Regions from separate parts of the Arthrobacter sp. D5-1 genome, predicted to be linked through region 2. Evidence: predicted binding sites of a transcription regulator. Region 2 holds the regulator's gene; the other holds the start of a gene.
What was found. The regulator LexA, encoded in region 2, represses DNA repair genes until DNA is damaged. The targets are predictions, from matches to a motif close to TCGAACANNTGTTCGA.
Positions count from the first base shown of each region.

Region 1: a site for LexA is predicted at 2,190-2,205, ahead of umuD (translesion error-prone DNA polymerase V autoproteolytic subunit). Genes of this name have one in related genera too.

Region 1 covers NZ_CP014572.1:300,807-307,933, reverse strand. The annotation lists gene AYX22_RS23550 (ATP-dependent DNA ligase) at 1,029-2,045, shown strand; gene umuD (translesion error-prone DNA polymerase V autoproteolytic subunit) at 2,220-2,651, shown strand; gene AYX22_RS23540 (Y-family DNA polymerase) at 2,690-3,988, shown strand; gene AYX22_RS23535 (hypothetical protein) at 4,019-4,333, shown strand; gene AYX22_RS23530 (hypothetical protein) at 4,333-4,734, shown strand; gene AYX22_RS23525 (hypothetical protein) at 4,744-4,887, shown strand; gene AYX22_RS23520 (hypothetical protein) at 4,868-5,776, shown strand; gene AYX22_RS23515 (hypothetical protein) at 5,799-6,326, opposite strand; gene AYX22_RS23510 (DUF2188 domain-containing protein) at 6,443-6,700, opposite strand; gene AYX22_RS23505 (SOS response-associated peptidase family protein) at 6,836-7,127, opposite strand, start outside.
Region 2 covers NZ_CP014571.1:1,851,588-1,858,714, reverse strand. The annotation lists gene priA (bifunctional 1-(5-phosphoribosyl)-5-((5-phosphoribosylamino)methylideneamino)imidazole-4-carboxamide isomerase/phosphoribosylanthranilate isomerase PriA) at 1-159, opposite strand, end outside; gene AYX22_RS08515 (hypothetical protein) at 207-365, opposite strand; gene hisH (imidazole glycerol phosphate synthase subunit HisH) at 366-1,118, opposite strand; gene hisB (imidazoleglycerol-phosphate dehydratase HisB) at 1,115-1,741, opposite strand; gene AYX22_RS08500 (histidinol-phosphate transaminase) at 1,788-2,906, opposite strand; gene AYX22_RS08495 (LysM peptidoglycan-binding domain-containing protein) at 2,985-3,344, opposite strand; gene lexA (transcriptional repressor LexA) at 3,690-4,433, shown strand; gene AYX22_RS08485 (ATP-dependent DNA helicase) at 4,430-6,490, opposite strand; gene hflX (GTPase HflX) at 6,483-7,127, opposite strand, start outside.

The DNA of each region.
Region 1 (7,127 bases), on a different replicon from region 2:
CAAAGGGGTGCGAGCCCCGCGAGCATAGTGGCCTCAGGGGCTAGGCTGGCCTCAATCTTTAGGATGGGATACCTGAACCGTGGAGCTACTCATTGGAAGCGTTGTTGCGGGAGTGGCCTTCCTTATCGGTGTTCTCGTGGTCGTAAAGCGCAAAGCGCTCAGCAAATTGATGGAAGGCTCTCAGCAAGCCAGGTTTGGTAAGACGGGCACCAAGTTGATGCGTCGGCCGGAGCCTGGGTACATGGTCGTTGTCGGGCTAGGCGCCGTCCTCATTGGAGTGGCGATAGCGATTGTGTTGGTAACCCGCTGACTTCGTAGGAAGGCTCATGCGGAGTCCAAAGGCAACCCGGGCCGGTAGGGCGGGCCGCCGTGTGGCAGCCCGCCCCGGATCCGGTTAGCTTTCGTCTTCCTTGGGGACTTTTGTGTTGGCGCGGTACGCCATGATCGAAGCTCCCAGTGCTGTGAGTGAGAGAACGAAGTTCACGATGTCCAGTGGTTCCATGAGGTTTCCTTATCGGTGAGTAGGACTTAGTCTGAGAAGGAGCCGGTGGCCGCAACCGAAGCGGTCACGACCACCGGGTTTCGTAGCTACACCTACTTCCTTGCTTTACGCTTACGCTTCCGAGTTGCAGCTCGGGAGCGTTTGCTCTTTAAGCGCGCGTTCCGCAGGGAGAGTAGAGCGATGACAGCTGTCATCAAGCTCACGACCGAAGTCGCGAGCTTGATCGCTTCGTCGATGCTCATGTAGCCACCTCCTTCCTGCCCCGCCGTGCGAGGCCCCCGCTGATCCAGCCGGTCGAGGGTGGGCCGTCAACCCCGAAGAGTGACCGGGGAATCCCGCGAAATAAGGGAGCGCAGCGACCGCGTGGGATTGCCCGGTTGCGTGGGTTGACGGGTCGGGCCCCCGGACGGCTACGATCAGTGGCCTTGTACGGAGAACAACCCAGCCACATGTAAGGCAAAAGAAGCTATTACAGGCCGAAGCGCAGCGAAGGTCCGTTCTGGTCTTGGTCCTTTAGGCTGGGGCCATGGACGAGTCCATTCCACGGGAACTGCAACCACCGGTGGCTGTTGCACTGGCGAAACTCGTCAAGACATTCCCCGGCCCGCGGGCGCTGCCCGGCCTCATATATTCAGAACCCAAGTGGGATGGATTCCGCACGATCATTCTGAGCGATTCCGACGGAGTGACTCTGTGGAGTCGGCAAGGCAAAGAACTCTCCCGCATTTTTCCCGATCTCTGCGCAGCGGTGCGGGTCCAGGTACCGCCCGGCGTTGTCCTGGACGGCGAAGCAGTCGTATGGAACGGGGACCGGCTGGACTTCGAGGCGCTGCAGCGCCGCATGGTCAGCTCCCGGACGGCTCTGCCCGCCCTGGTCCATGAGCTGCCAGCCTCCTTCGCCGCCTTTGACGTGCTGGCCGTTGCCGGGCAGGACATCCGGGGCGTCCCGTTCACGGGCCGCCGGCAGCTGCTCGAGGAACTGGCCCGGGACTGGACCGCCCCCTTGAACCTCTCCCCCACCACCACGGACATGGAAGTGGCCAAGACCTGGTTGAAGGACCTGCCCGCCACAGGAGTAGAAGGGCTGGTCTTCAAGAGCGGATCAGAACCCTATCCGGCCGGGCTGCGCTCCTGGTTGAAGCTGAAGACAAAAAGCACTTTGGATGCGGTCTGCGCGGCCGTGATCGGGCCAATATCGCAGCCGCAGGCGATCATCGTCGGCTTGCCGGTCGATGGGCGGCTGCGGATCGTTGGCCGGTCCACGGTCCTCTCGACACGGGTAGGGCGTGAGCTGGGCCGCCAGCTCAGCCTGGCACAGCCAGGGCATCCCTGGCCGGAAGAGATAAGCGAGACCTCCCTGAATAGATTCAGCAAAGATAAAGGGCCGGTTCACCTGACACTGGTGGAACCGATCGTGGTTGAGATATCTGCCGATGTTGCGTGGACCGGTAAATCCTTCAGACATGGCATCGGTTACATACGCGTTAGGCCTGAACTGGACCCTGTCGACGTCGAACTCCCACCGCACCTCCAAAACCGCTAACGCTTCCTAGTCGCGGTGGACGGGTTGTGCCCACTGGGGGCAGGTGGAGCCCTCCGCACAGCTCAAAGCTGTCCCCTATTGGTGTGCAAGCCGTCCCCGGTGCCCCCGACGGCTATTTCGTCGGTCCCTTGGAGTACAGTTAACCCGAACATATATTCGAATAAAGGGCGTGTTGTGGGCGTGATAGTTGGCCCCCGTGTGTTAGATGCGGGACTCTCTCTGGTGACAGCTCTGCTGGCACCGGTAGCGGTGGCCGCCGGCTATCCCTCGCCCGCCCAGGACTACTTCGACGGCCGGATCGACCTCAACGAACACCTGGTCAAGGACGTCACCAGCACCTTCATCGTCCGGGTCACCGGGCATTCCATGGAACAGGCTGGCATCAGCGACGGTGACGAGCTGGTGGTGAACCGGGCACTGGAACCCAGAGACGGTTCCGTGGTGGTGGCGGTCCTCGACGGGGAACTGACGATTAAGCGACTGCGGATCACGCCCTCGGGCGTGATCCTGCAGGCCGACAACCCACGCTTCCCCGAAATCGAGGTTCCGGCCTTGGCTGAACTGACGATCTGGGGCGTGGCCACGAGGTGCCTGCACCATGTGTAATGCGCGCTTTTCCGCTAAACGGGAACTCGGTGGCGTCAATGTCTAAGCCTGCGGTAATGCGCCGGATGCAGGAAATCGCGCACGTGGACGTGAACTGCTTTTATGCCTCGGCCGAGCGCGCTTTCAACCCATCCCTGGAGGGTAAACCGGTCATCGTGCTCTCCAACAACGACGGCTGCGCGGTCACCCGCTCCCCCGAGGCAAAACGCCTCGGCATCGACATGGGGGACCCGTGGTTCAAGCTCCGGCCCAGGGCCAAGGAATGGGGTCTGGTGGCCCTGTCGAGCAACTACGAGCTGTACGGGGACATCTCGGCCCGGGTGATGGAGCTGCTGGGCCGCTATTCGGCCTGGCTTGAGGTGTACTCCATCGATGAGGCGTTCCTTGGAGTCAACGGTGAACCGGACGAGCTGCTGGCCCTGGGGCGTGAGATGAAGGCCGCGTGCCGGCGGAACGTCGGCGTGCCGGTCTGCGTCGGAATCGCGCCGACGAAAACGCTGGCAAAGCTGTGCAACAAGTGGGCGAAGAACAACCCTGCTTTTGGGGGCGTGTGCCGGTGGGAGTCAGTGCCTGCTGAGCAGCGCGAAGCGCTGATGGCAAAGCTGTCCGTGGTCGAAATCTGGGGTGTGGCCACCAGACTCACCAAGCGCTTGAACGCGATGGGGATCTTCTCGATTCTGGACCTGACCCGGGCGAACCCGGTCGCGATCAGGGACAAGTTCTCTATTGTCATGATGCGGACCGTCCTGGAACTGCAAGGAACGCCGTGTATCCCGATGGAAGAGGAACGGATCGGCCGGGACCAGCTGATCTTCTCCCGGTCCTTCTCCACCCCGATCACCACCACCGCGGGTTTGCGGCAGGTCATGAGCGTGTACGCGCAAATGGCCTCGGCACGCCTGGCCAAACACGACCTGCAAGCGAAAGTGCTGACGGCGTTCGCCGCGACGTCGCACTTCAACCCGCACGAAAGGTCCTTTCCCTCGGTCTGCCTGGCGCTGCCGATGCCGACCGCTGACCCGGTGTTGCTGACCCGGGCAGCCCACGCACTGCTCCCCCAGGTCCATGAGGGTGTGAAGTACGTCCGGGCCGGGATCATGGTCACCGACCTTCGCCCGTCCGGGAACCAGAAACCCCTGGAGCTGTTCGAGAACCCGCACGAAGAACGCGGCATCGGGATCCTGCTCGAAGACGTGGCCAAACGGTACGGACGCGGATCCATCGGGCTCGGCCATGCCGGGATCAAGGGCGGGCCGGACTGGTCCATGAAACGCGACATGCTCTCCCCCAGGTACACCACCCACTGGGACGAACTCCCCCTCGTCAAGGCCGCCTGACCCGGCGCCAAGGTAAGAAAGGAAACCGCAATGACTCTTGCACCTGAATCACCCACGACCGGCCATGCCGTCGATGTCCGGTTCAGCCCCGACGGCACACCGTTGGCGATCCGTCACGACGGCCGGATCTGGATGGTCGATCCCGACGTCCACACCGTTCACTGGTTCACCAGAGACGCATGGTGGGAAACCCGGGCCCGGGCAGCAATCGGCACCGGCGATCTGGTCAGCATCGAACACTGGCAGGTCCAAGCCAAGCTCCCCTCTGCCAATGCCGAACTGCGCACGTTCATGCTGCGGCGGGAACCGCTGGCCACGGCGTGGCAGCTCGAATCCATCAGCTAGTGCCGGCTGACTTGTACCGTTCCCCAGTCCCTGAGCAGCTGTGGGAACGGATCCGCAACGAATTCAGCCTCCCGAGCTTGGAGCAGGTCCGCGAAAGACTCTCTGCCATGCACGAGGATCCTGAACCGGTGATGCGGCAGCTCGTCCGCGTCTTCATTGGAGAGGGAGGGACCTATTGCCCTGGTTACCAGTTCCGGCCTGACCTGAACATGGATCCGGTCGTGGTGGAACTTTTCGAACGTGCCATGGAGCTGCGGATCCCACACAACTATTTCGCGCTGTGGATGATGGTCCCCTCCCCCGGCCTGCAAGGATCACGGCCCGTGGACCTCCGGCGCAGCGGCGAGGCATCGACCCTACTGGCGGTGCTCGAACGGACCTTCACGATCGCGGCAGCCTAGGATATGGGGGTGAAAGTGATCCTGACCGTAGAGGCCGGCAACGGCGAACTAAGCCACGTCGAGGCCGAAGGCAAGACGTACGAAGAAGCCAAAACCGCCGCCGAATCAATGATCCCGGAAGGCTCCAAAGCCATTGTCCTCCGCACGGACTAGCAAAACCCGCCCTAAGAGCCGGGACAAGCGAACCGCGGAACAGTCCGCCCAGCTGATAGCCAAGTTCTACAAAGACCACGGATACTTGCCCACCCAGCACACGCCTTCCTCCGGGGAACACAAACGCCTCGCGCTGGCCCTTGAGCGGCTACGCCGGCTCAAAGCCGCTGGGGACCTCCCCGAAGATGCCGCCCGAATCCTGGATCAGGTTTATCCGAAGTGGACTGCCCGGGCTGATCACGCCGGTGAGCGCTGGCAACGCACGGCAGAGGACTTCATTGCCTGGGTCACGCAGAACGGCCGGTTCCCGAGCGCGTCTTCTGACGATGAGGCAGAACGCTTCCTGAGTCGGTGGTTGTTTCGGCAGCGTTATGACGCACGCCGGGAACGCTTCCCGGCTCGCGTGCGTGAGCTCGATGCCCGGTTGCCTGAATGGCGTGAGACGTTTTCCGAGCAGGAACGGCGCTCCTACGTCGAATCGGCGCAGCAGATAGCTGCCTATGTTCAGAAACATGGCAGGTTGCCCGCCCCCGATGACACGAGCGGGAGCGAGGCCGAACGCCTTGCAGGAGTTCTGTTGGTTCTACGGAACCAACAGAGGCGCGGCCTGCTCGCCAAAGAAGCTATTCGGACGCTCGATGCCGCCTTCCCCGGGTGGCTGGACGGAATGTCGCTCAACGTCGAACGACATTGGCAAAAGCGGGCCACCGACTTTATCGAATGGGTCAAGGAGAACGGAAGGCACCCGCACCGCAGCGCCTGGGACCCCAAAGAACGGGCACTGGCCGGTTGGGTCGCCAGACAACGGGTCCATGCAAAGAAGCGCCAATACCCTCACCGCATCAGAGAACTCAACGCACGCCTGCCCGAATGGAACTGCCCACCCTAGACCCGGCCGACACCAGGCAGGGTTACTTGTCGGCCCAGCGTTCGTGAGCGGCTTGGCGGCTGATCCCAGCGGCGTGGCCGATATCCGCCCAGGAAGCGCCCGCTGCTTTCGCGGCCGCGACAGTCTTATCCAGACGGTGCGCGGCCTGACGGTACTCCCTCGCCGCAGCCTCCACGCCAAGGATCGCTTCAGACGGTGCGATGTGGATCATCCACTCGTCCTGAACGGCATCCTCCACACGTTCGGAAACATAAGCTCCGCCCCCCGGAGGGCAGTATTCTCTGCGGGAGGCGAAATCAGCCTCTTCAGGCGTGAGCACCCTTTCCCACAGCTCTCCCTGCCACCCACAGGTGCAGGCACCACGCCAGCTCATAATCAGGTCATGAGGAACGATCTCCTCATCGGGGTAAAACTCCCCTGCTGACGGGTAGTTTCCGGTTATCCCGTGGAAGAGTATTCCCGCACCGGTTGAACTGCCTGAGAGCCGTCCGTCGGGTGCAATCTCAGCCACCCAGCCCTCATGTTTGAAGTCGTTGGATGTCCAGCCCATGGGCTTCCTGCCTTCCTGTCAGGGTTTCCTGACAGGAAGTCTCTCAGTGACCTCTGACAATAACCAGAGCCGCCCTAGCGTGAATCGCTCCGGGGACGTTCTTGCCCTGGCGGGACTTAGTGTTTGGTGTCCTTGGCTGGCGACTCGTTCTTGGATCCCGAGTCACTGTCGCTGAACTTCCCGTTCTTGTTCTGGATCCGCACTTCGCCGTGCCCGCCGCCGGTGTTCTCAACAATTTCCTTGGCCCTCTTCTCGGCGGCCTTCTTAGTGGGTTCATGGGCAGAGACCCGTTTGGCGTCTTCTTTCTTGACGTCCCAGCCACCGCGATCGCTGTTGGGGACTACGTACCGGTCGTTGTCATTGCCTTTGGCCATTTCGATCCGCTCCTTCACGACGTCAACTGATTTGGGGCCAGCCTAACGGCCAATGAATGCACCGCCCCTCTATATGTGCCCGTTTAGTGGCAATCGTGACGGGAAAATTGAAAGATTTTCAGGAGTCGGTCCCGATCACTCAGCCGCTTCAATAAGCTCAGGACCATTATTGCGAACGCTGTTGACGCGCGTGCTGACGATCCGCGGCGTCAGGGTTGGTTCCGGCAGGGAATCGAGCAAGTGCTGGACGTCGGCTTTGTCGGTCAGGTCAGGGTCGAGCCATTCCGCGAAGCGGTCCTGCGGGATGATGACCGGGGACCGGTCGTGGACGTGTCCCAGAGCGTCCTGGGTGACTGTGGTCAGGACCGTGCAGGTCAGTAGCCACCGTTCCGGATCATCCTCGGGCAACGCGGGATCAGGCCAGAAC
Region 2 (7,127 bases):
CCATTCGGCACCGGCATTCTGCCAGTTCAGGGCTGCTTCCAAAGGCGTTCCGTAGCTGGTCTCCGAGCCGGCCTCTCCTTGGAGGAGGCGGACTGCCTGGCCGTCAACGATGTCGACGGCGGGCAGGAGTTCCAGAACAGGCTGGGCAGAGGTGGTCATGTGGGTCCTTGGAGTTCGAGGTTTGACGCGTGTTCTTGGTGACCGGCTCAGTTACCGGGCAGCGTCAGGAGGTAGGCGGCCAGCAGGGACAACCCTGCCAGCACGTAGAAAGAGATGGAAACCCAGCGGGGCTTCTTCTGCTGATGGAAGGAAATACCGCCGCCCACCAGCACGCCGGCAAGGCCCATGAGGACAACAGACCACATCTAGGCGGCACCGCTTCCGGAGGTTTCCGCTGCTGGAGCAGGGGTCTTTTTCAGGCCGTCCACCCAGTTCCGCAACAGGCGCGCCCCGGCGTCCCCCGACTTTTCCGGGTGGAACTGGGTAGCGCAGAGCGGCCCATTTTCCACGGCGGCAATGAACCGTGCGCCATGCTCGGACCACGTCACCTGCGGCGGGGCCATGCGGGGCTGCACAACGTCGAAGTTCCATTCCTGCACACCGTACGAGTGCACAAAATAGAAACGCTCCTGCTCGACGCCGGCAAAAAGCTTGGATCCTTCCGGGACATCCACGGTGTTCCACCCCATGTGCGGGACGACGGGAGCAGGCAGGAGCTCCACCTTGCCAGGCCACTCGGCCATGCCCTCGGACTCGGTGCCGTGTTCCACACCGGCTTCAAACAGAACCTGCAGACCAACACAGATGGCCAGCACAGGCCGGCCGCCGGCGACCCGGCGTCCGATCATCCGGATGCCATCCACGGCCTTGAGTTCCTTCATGACGGTCTCGAAAGCACCGACACCGGGAACCACCAGGCCATCGGCGTTAAGCACGTCTTCAGGCTTGGAGCTCAGCACTACATGGGCGCCGGCACGCTCCAGTGCCCTCACAGCCGAACGTACGTTGCCCGAACCATAGTCGAGCACCGTGACGGTGGGCTTGCCTTCCGGGGACTCGGGCTTGACCGAAGCGATGGTGTCGGCGACTGCCCCGTCCTTCAGGACCTGACCGCTCACAATGCCCCCTTGGTGGAGGGGATGCCCTCGACCCTGGGATCGGATTCCACTGCAGCACGGAGTGCCCGGGCAAAGGCTTTGAATTGGGCTTCCACGATGTGGTGGGGATCGCGGCCGGCGAGAACGTTCATGTGCAGGCAAATCCCGGCGTGCAGGGTAATGGCCTCGAAAACGTGGCGGGTCAATGAACCAGTGAAGTGACCACCAATCAAGTGGTACTCCTGGCCGGCCGGCTCTCCGCCGTGAACGAGGTACGGGCGGCCGGAAACGTCCACCACAGCGTGGGCAAGGGCCTCATCCAGAGGAACAGTGGCTTCGCCGAAGCGGCGGATGCCCGCCTTGTTGCCCAAAGCGGTCCGCAGCACCTCGCCAAAGGTGATGGCAACATCTTCAACGGTGTGGTGGGCGTCGATGTGGGTATCGCCGGTGGCCTTCACGGTCATGTCAATCAACGAGTGCTTGCACAGCGCCGTCAGCATGTGGTCGTAGAACGGAACCGAGGTGCTGATGTCCGAGACACCTGATCCGTCCAGGTTGATCTCCACCAGGACGGAGGATTCGCTGGTGGTGCGCTCCATGCGCGCGGTGCGGGCAGCGGACGGCGTGGCGCCGGTTTCGCTCATTGGGACGTCCTTATACACGAAGAGTGGGTTGGGTCTATGGACAAGTTTAGGCGGGCTGTGACGCCCCGCCGTCCAGCAGCGCTTCCAGCGCCTCGAGGAAGGCCGTGGTTTCCGGTTCGGTTCCAGCAGTGACCCTGAGGTGGCCGGGAATCCCGACATCGCGGATCAGCACGCCGGCGTCAAGCAGGCCCTGCCAGATCGTGTGAGGATCCTTGAGTCCGCCGAAGAAGACATAGTTGGAGTCCGACTCCGCAGGTTTCAAGCCCATGCGCAGGAGCTCGGTCACAATCCGGTCGCGCTGGACTTTAATGTCCTCAACGTCGGCCATGAGGGCCTCCCGGTGGTTGAGCGCAGCCAGGGCGGTTGCCTGGGTAACAGCGGACAGGTGGTACGGAAGCCGGACCAGCCGGATGGCATCCGTGACCTCGGGAGCAGCAGCCATATAGCCCAGTCGGGCACCGGCAAGGGCAAAGGCCTTGCTCATGGTGCGGGAAACGATCAGACGCTCGCGTCCCGGCAACAAGGTCAGGGCGCTCGGGGTATTGTCGTGTGCGAACTCGTGGTAAGCCTCGTCCACGATCACTATTGCCTGGCTGGCTTCGCCTGCCTCATAAACAGCCTCAACGACATCCAGCCCCAGACCTGTTCCCGTGGGATTGTTGGGTGAACACAGGAACACGATGTTGGCACCTGTCTCCCGGACCTGTGCAGCGGCGGAGGCAGCATCGAGGCCGTAGTCGTCAGCCCTGACTCCGCGGACGTATTCGGTATCCGTGCCGCTGGCCAGCAACGGGTACATGGAATACGTGGGCGGGAATCCCAGTGCTTTCCGGCCGGGTCCGCCAAATGCTTGGAGGATCTGCTGCAGAACCTCATTGGAGCCATTGGCTGCCCAGATGTTGTCCGGGGAAAGATTGTGACCAAGGTAGTCGGCCAGCGCCTGGCGAAGTTCCGTGAACTCCCGGTCCGGGTAGCGGTTGAGCCCCGTGGCCGCAGCAGCAACAGCTTCTGTGATGGCTGCCTGCACATCAGCCGGGACGCCATGGGTGTTTTCGTTGACGTTGAGCAAAATGGGGACGTCAAGCTGCGGAGCACCGTAAGGGCTCAGTCCACGCAGGTTGGTCCGAAGGGGTAGTCGGTTAAGTCGCTCAAGCTGGTCACTCACCACCACAGTTTAAGGGGCCGCCGGGACTGCCGACTAACTGTGACGCCGGGTGGCCGGCTCATGCGGGCATGCAACGTACTAATTTGCGGGCACGAACAGTTGCTGACCCGGCTGGATACGGCCGCCACGGAGGTCATTGAGCTGGATGATCTCCGCAATCACGTCGCGGGGATCCCGCTCAGGAGCAGCGGCTCCGGCGATGCCCCACAGCGATTGTCCCGGCTGAACCGTAACAGTGACAGCGACGGGCGGTTGGAGTTGCGCCTGGGAATCCGAAGCCTTGGCCGGTGACGTGATAAATCCAGCCAGGCTCAGCAGCGCAGCCACCAGCAGCATCGCCGGGATACCGAAGAAGACCATCCGTCCCCGTCGGGTCAGGCGCAGACGCGCAGGCGCCTGGGTGGTGCGGAAATCAGCGAACGTAGTGATTGCGGACATGAGCTGAGCCCTTCTGAGCTATTGCCGTGCGCCGGGTCCCGGTACATGGCTGCCAATTCTGTGTGTTCCCCTGCCCAACTCCGTCAGTTCGAACACTTCGTTCGAACAGCCGGCGTCAGCATCAGGTTTATAGAACACATATTCGAACCTTGCTATGACATTTTTAGCACTTATCAACGAACGGTGTCGAGACTCGCTAGAACAAATGTTTGATAAACGCCTGTGGCTGCCCTACGTTTGAGTGAAGAAACAGCACTGTTTCAGTGGAACAGGAGGGTCTGACATTTTTTGTAGACCCGACGACCCCGGGCTCACTCCGGGCGGAATGGAAAGGCATTGGCGAACATGGCAGCGAAAGCCACCGGCGGCGGGGCACCCCTGCGGAGCCAGCAGCCTCAAAAGAGTCCCAAGAGCCTGACTGTCCGTCAGAAGAAGATCCTGGAAACCATCCAGCGGTCCGTCAATGACAACGGTTATCCGCCCAGCATGCGCGAAATTGGAGACACCGTGGGCCTGGCAAGCCTGTCGAGCGTGACGCACCAGCTCTCCCAGCTGGAGAAGCTTGGATATCTCCGCCGCGATCCCAAACGTCCCCGGGCCATGGAAGTCCTCATGCCGTTGACCCTCGATGGCGGAACCATTCCGGGAGTGGAAGCACCCACTACGCTCCGCAGCACGGGTGGCTTTGCCGTCACAGAGCTTGCCAGCGCCAGCGATACTGCCATGGTCCCGCTGGTTGGTCGGATCGCTGCCGGCGGCCCCATCCTTGCTGACCAGACCGTGGAGGACGTGCTTGCCCTGCCCCGGCAACTCGTAGGGCACGGCGAACTCTTCATGCTGAAGGTGGCCGGCGACTCGATGATCGATGCCGCGATCTGCGACGGCGACTGGGTAGTTGTCCGCCGGCAGAACGACGCCATCAACGGAGACATCGTGGCAGCACTGCTGGACGACGAAGCAACCGTCAAAACCTTCCGCCAGCGCGATGGGCACACCTGGCTTCTTCCGCAGAACACCCAGTACGAACCCATCCTCGGCGACCAAGCCACCATCATGGGCAAGGTCGTGTCGGTCCTGCGTTCCCTCTAGGAGGCTTTGGCCGGGCCCAGACGCTCCAGGACGCCCCGAACCACGGTTCGGTCCGTCGTCGCCCAGAACGGCGGCAGGGCTGCCCTGAGGAAGCCCCCATAGCGCTCTGTTGAGAGCCGGGAGTCCAGGACCGCTACAACCCCTTTGTCCCCGGTGGAACGGATGAGCCGGCCTGCCCCCTGGGCCAGACGAATGGCGGCGTGGGTCGCTGACACGGCCATGAATCCGTTTCCACCCGACTGTGCCACGGCACGAGAGCGGGCAGTCATCAACGGGTCATCCGGACGCGGGAACGGGATTCGGTCTATGACCACAAGGCGGCACGAACCACCGGGGACATCCACACCCTGCCACAGCGACATCGTGCCGAAGAGGCAGGTATCGGGCTCGTCGGCGAACTGCTTCACCAATGCGGCCATGGTGGATTCACCCTGACAGAGAATACTGACGTCGAGACGAAGCCTCATGGCATCGGCGGCTTCCTCAGCCGCCCGCCGCGACGAGAAAAGACACAGCGCTCCCCCACCGGAAGCGCGGATGAGGTCTTCCAACTCATCCAGGGCCTCGGGCGAAGTTCCACGGCCAGGCTTGGGCAAGTGCTTGGCCACGTAAAGCACACCCTGCTTGGGGTAATCGAAGGGCGAGCCAACATCGATCCCGGTCCAGCTTGGCGCTCCATCGCCAATCAGTCCAAGGCCACCTGCAGCCGGTTCGAAAGCCGAGCCGATGGCCAGGGTAGCTGAAGTCAGCACCACTGTGTGACCGGCAAAGAGACCTTCGCGCAGGCGTCCCGCCACACTCAGGGGCGCAATGTTGATCAGGGCCGGAGCGGTCTCGTCGGGTTGCGAGTATCCCTGCTGGGGATCGAACGTACTGTTGCGGGAAAACCACACCACTTCCCGGTTCTCCTTGGCCGCGAGCATCCGCTCGCACAGCTCCAGAATGAGCATGAGCCGTGAACGCGCCAGCTGCCTGCCGCCGTCGACCGCGTTGGAAGAATCCGTCTTCGAATCCGACAATGCTGCGCGTGTGGCTTCCCTCAGTTGGTCCAAACAGTCGAGCTGTTCGTCATTGAGCCCACTGGGCAGAAGACCATTGGGCACGCCCGCTATGGCCATATCCAAACGATCGGCGGCCGCGTTGAGGGCATCCACCGTGATGGCCGTGTGCTTGCGCGCGCTCGACGCCGCCGCATGGACCATGGCCACGGACAACTGGCCTGACACCGCGCCCGTCACCCGGTCCTGCAGTTCATGGGCCTCATCCACTACCACGACGTCGTATTCGGGCAGCACAGCCAGCCCCTCGAAGGCGCTGACGGCCAGCATGGCATGGTTGGTGACAACGACGTCGGCTTCGCCTGCGCGGGACCGGGCCAACTCACTGAAGCACTCCTCGGCGAGGGGACACTTCTGCGCGCCGAGGCACTCCATGGACGTCACGGAGACTTGCCGCCAAGCCCGGTCCGTGACGCCGGGCATGAGTTCGTCACGGTCGCCGGTAGTGGTCTTTTCGGCCCATTCGCGAAGCCGGACCACTTCCTTGCCCAGCTGTGATTGCGGTCCCCCCATGGACGCCGCAAAGTGCGGGACACTGGTGTCCTCGCCCAGGGAGAACAGCTGACCCTCGGACGGTTCCTCACTGGGGAACCCGCCTTCGAGTTTTTGCCGGCAGACGTAGTTGGCCCTGCCCTTGACGAGCGCCACGTTGACGGGGCGTTCAAGGGCCGGGTTGATGGTCTCCAACAGCCGGGGAAGGTCGCGGCCAACAATCTGTGTTTGGAGTGCCAAGGTGGCGGTGGACACCAAAGTCGGTTTGTCGCTGTCCATCGAATGCGCGATCAATGGAATCAGGTACGCCAAGGACTTACCTGTTCCCGTTCCCGCCTGGACCAGCAGGTGCTCCCCGGTCTCGATGGCCCTGGTGACATGCTTGGCCATCTCGTGCTGCCCGGTACGGCTTTGACCGCCCATGCCGGCAACAGCCCGGTCCAACAACTCGAGGGTGGTCTTCTCCCCCAACGACTCGACGGCGTCCGCCGCCACCTTCTCAACCATTGGTGACGAACGGCTCCAGTTCGGCTGCCAGTCCTTCGCGGACCATGACAACAACACGGGTCCCGTTTTCCTCGTGCTCGAGGGTGAGGATTTCCGAGTCGGAGCTGTGGAGCTTGCTGATCATTTCGCCGCGGTCGTAGGGAATGAGAAGCTCCAGGCGCACCCCCGGGCGGGGAATGGACCGGCTGATGTCTTCCAGCAGTTCGGCGATGCCTTGGCCAGTGCGTGTAGAAACAACCGCATGACGCGGTTCCTTCTGCTTCAGGCGCTCAACGACGAAGGGATCCGCGACATCAACCTTGTTCAGGACGATGATCTCGGGCACCTTGCGGGCATCCACCTCTGTGAAGACCTCCCGGACAGCAGCAATCTGGCCTTCGGGATCAGGATGCGAGGCGTCCACTACGTGCAGGATCAGGTCTGCGTCCGCCACTTCTTCCAAGGTGGAGCGGAAGGCTTCAATCAGCTGGGTCGGCAACGAACGGACAAACCCCACAGTGTCCGCCAACGTGTAGCCGATGCCATCCGGCGTTTGGGCTTTACGGACGGTGGGATCCAAGGTGGCGAACAGGGCGTTCTCCACCAGCACACCAGCGTCGGTGAGGCGGTTCAGGAGCGATGACTTGCCGGCGTTCGT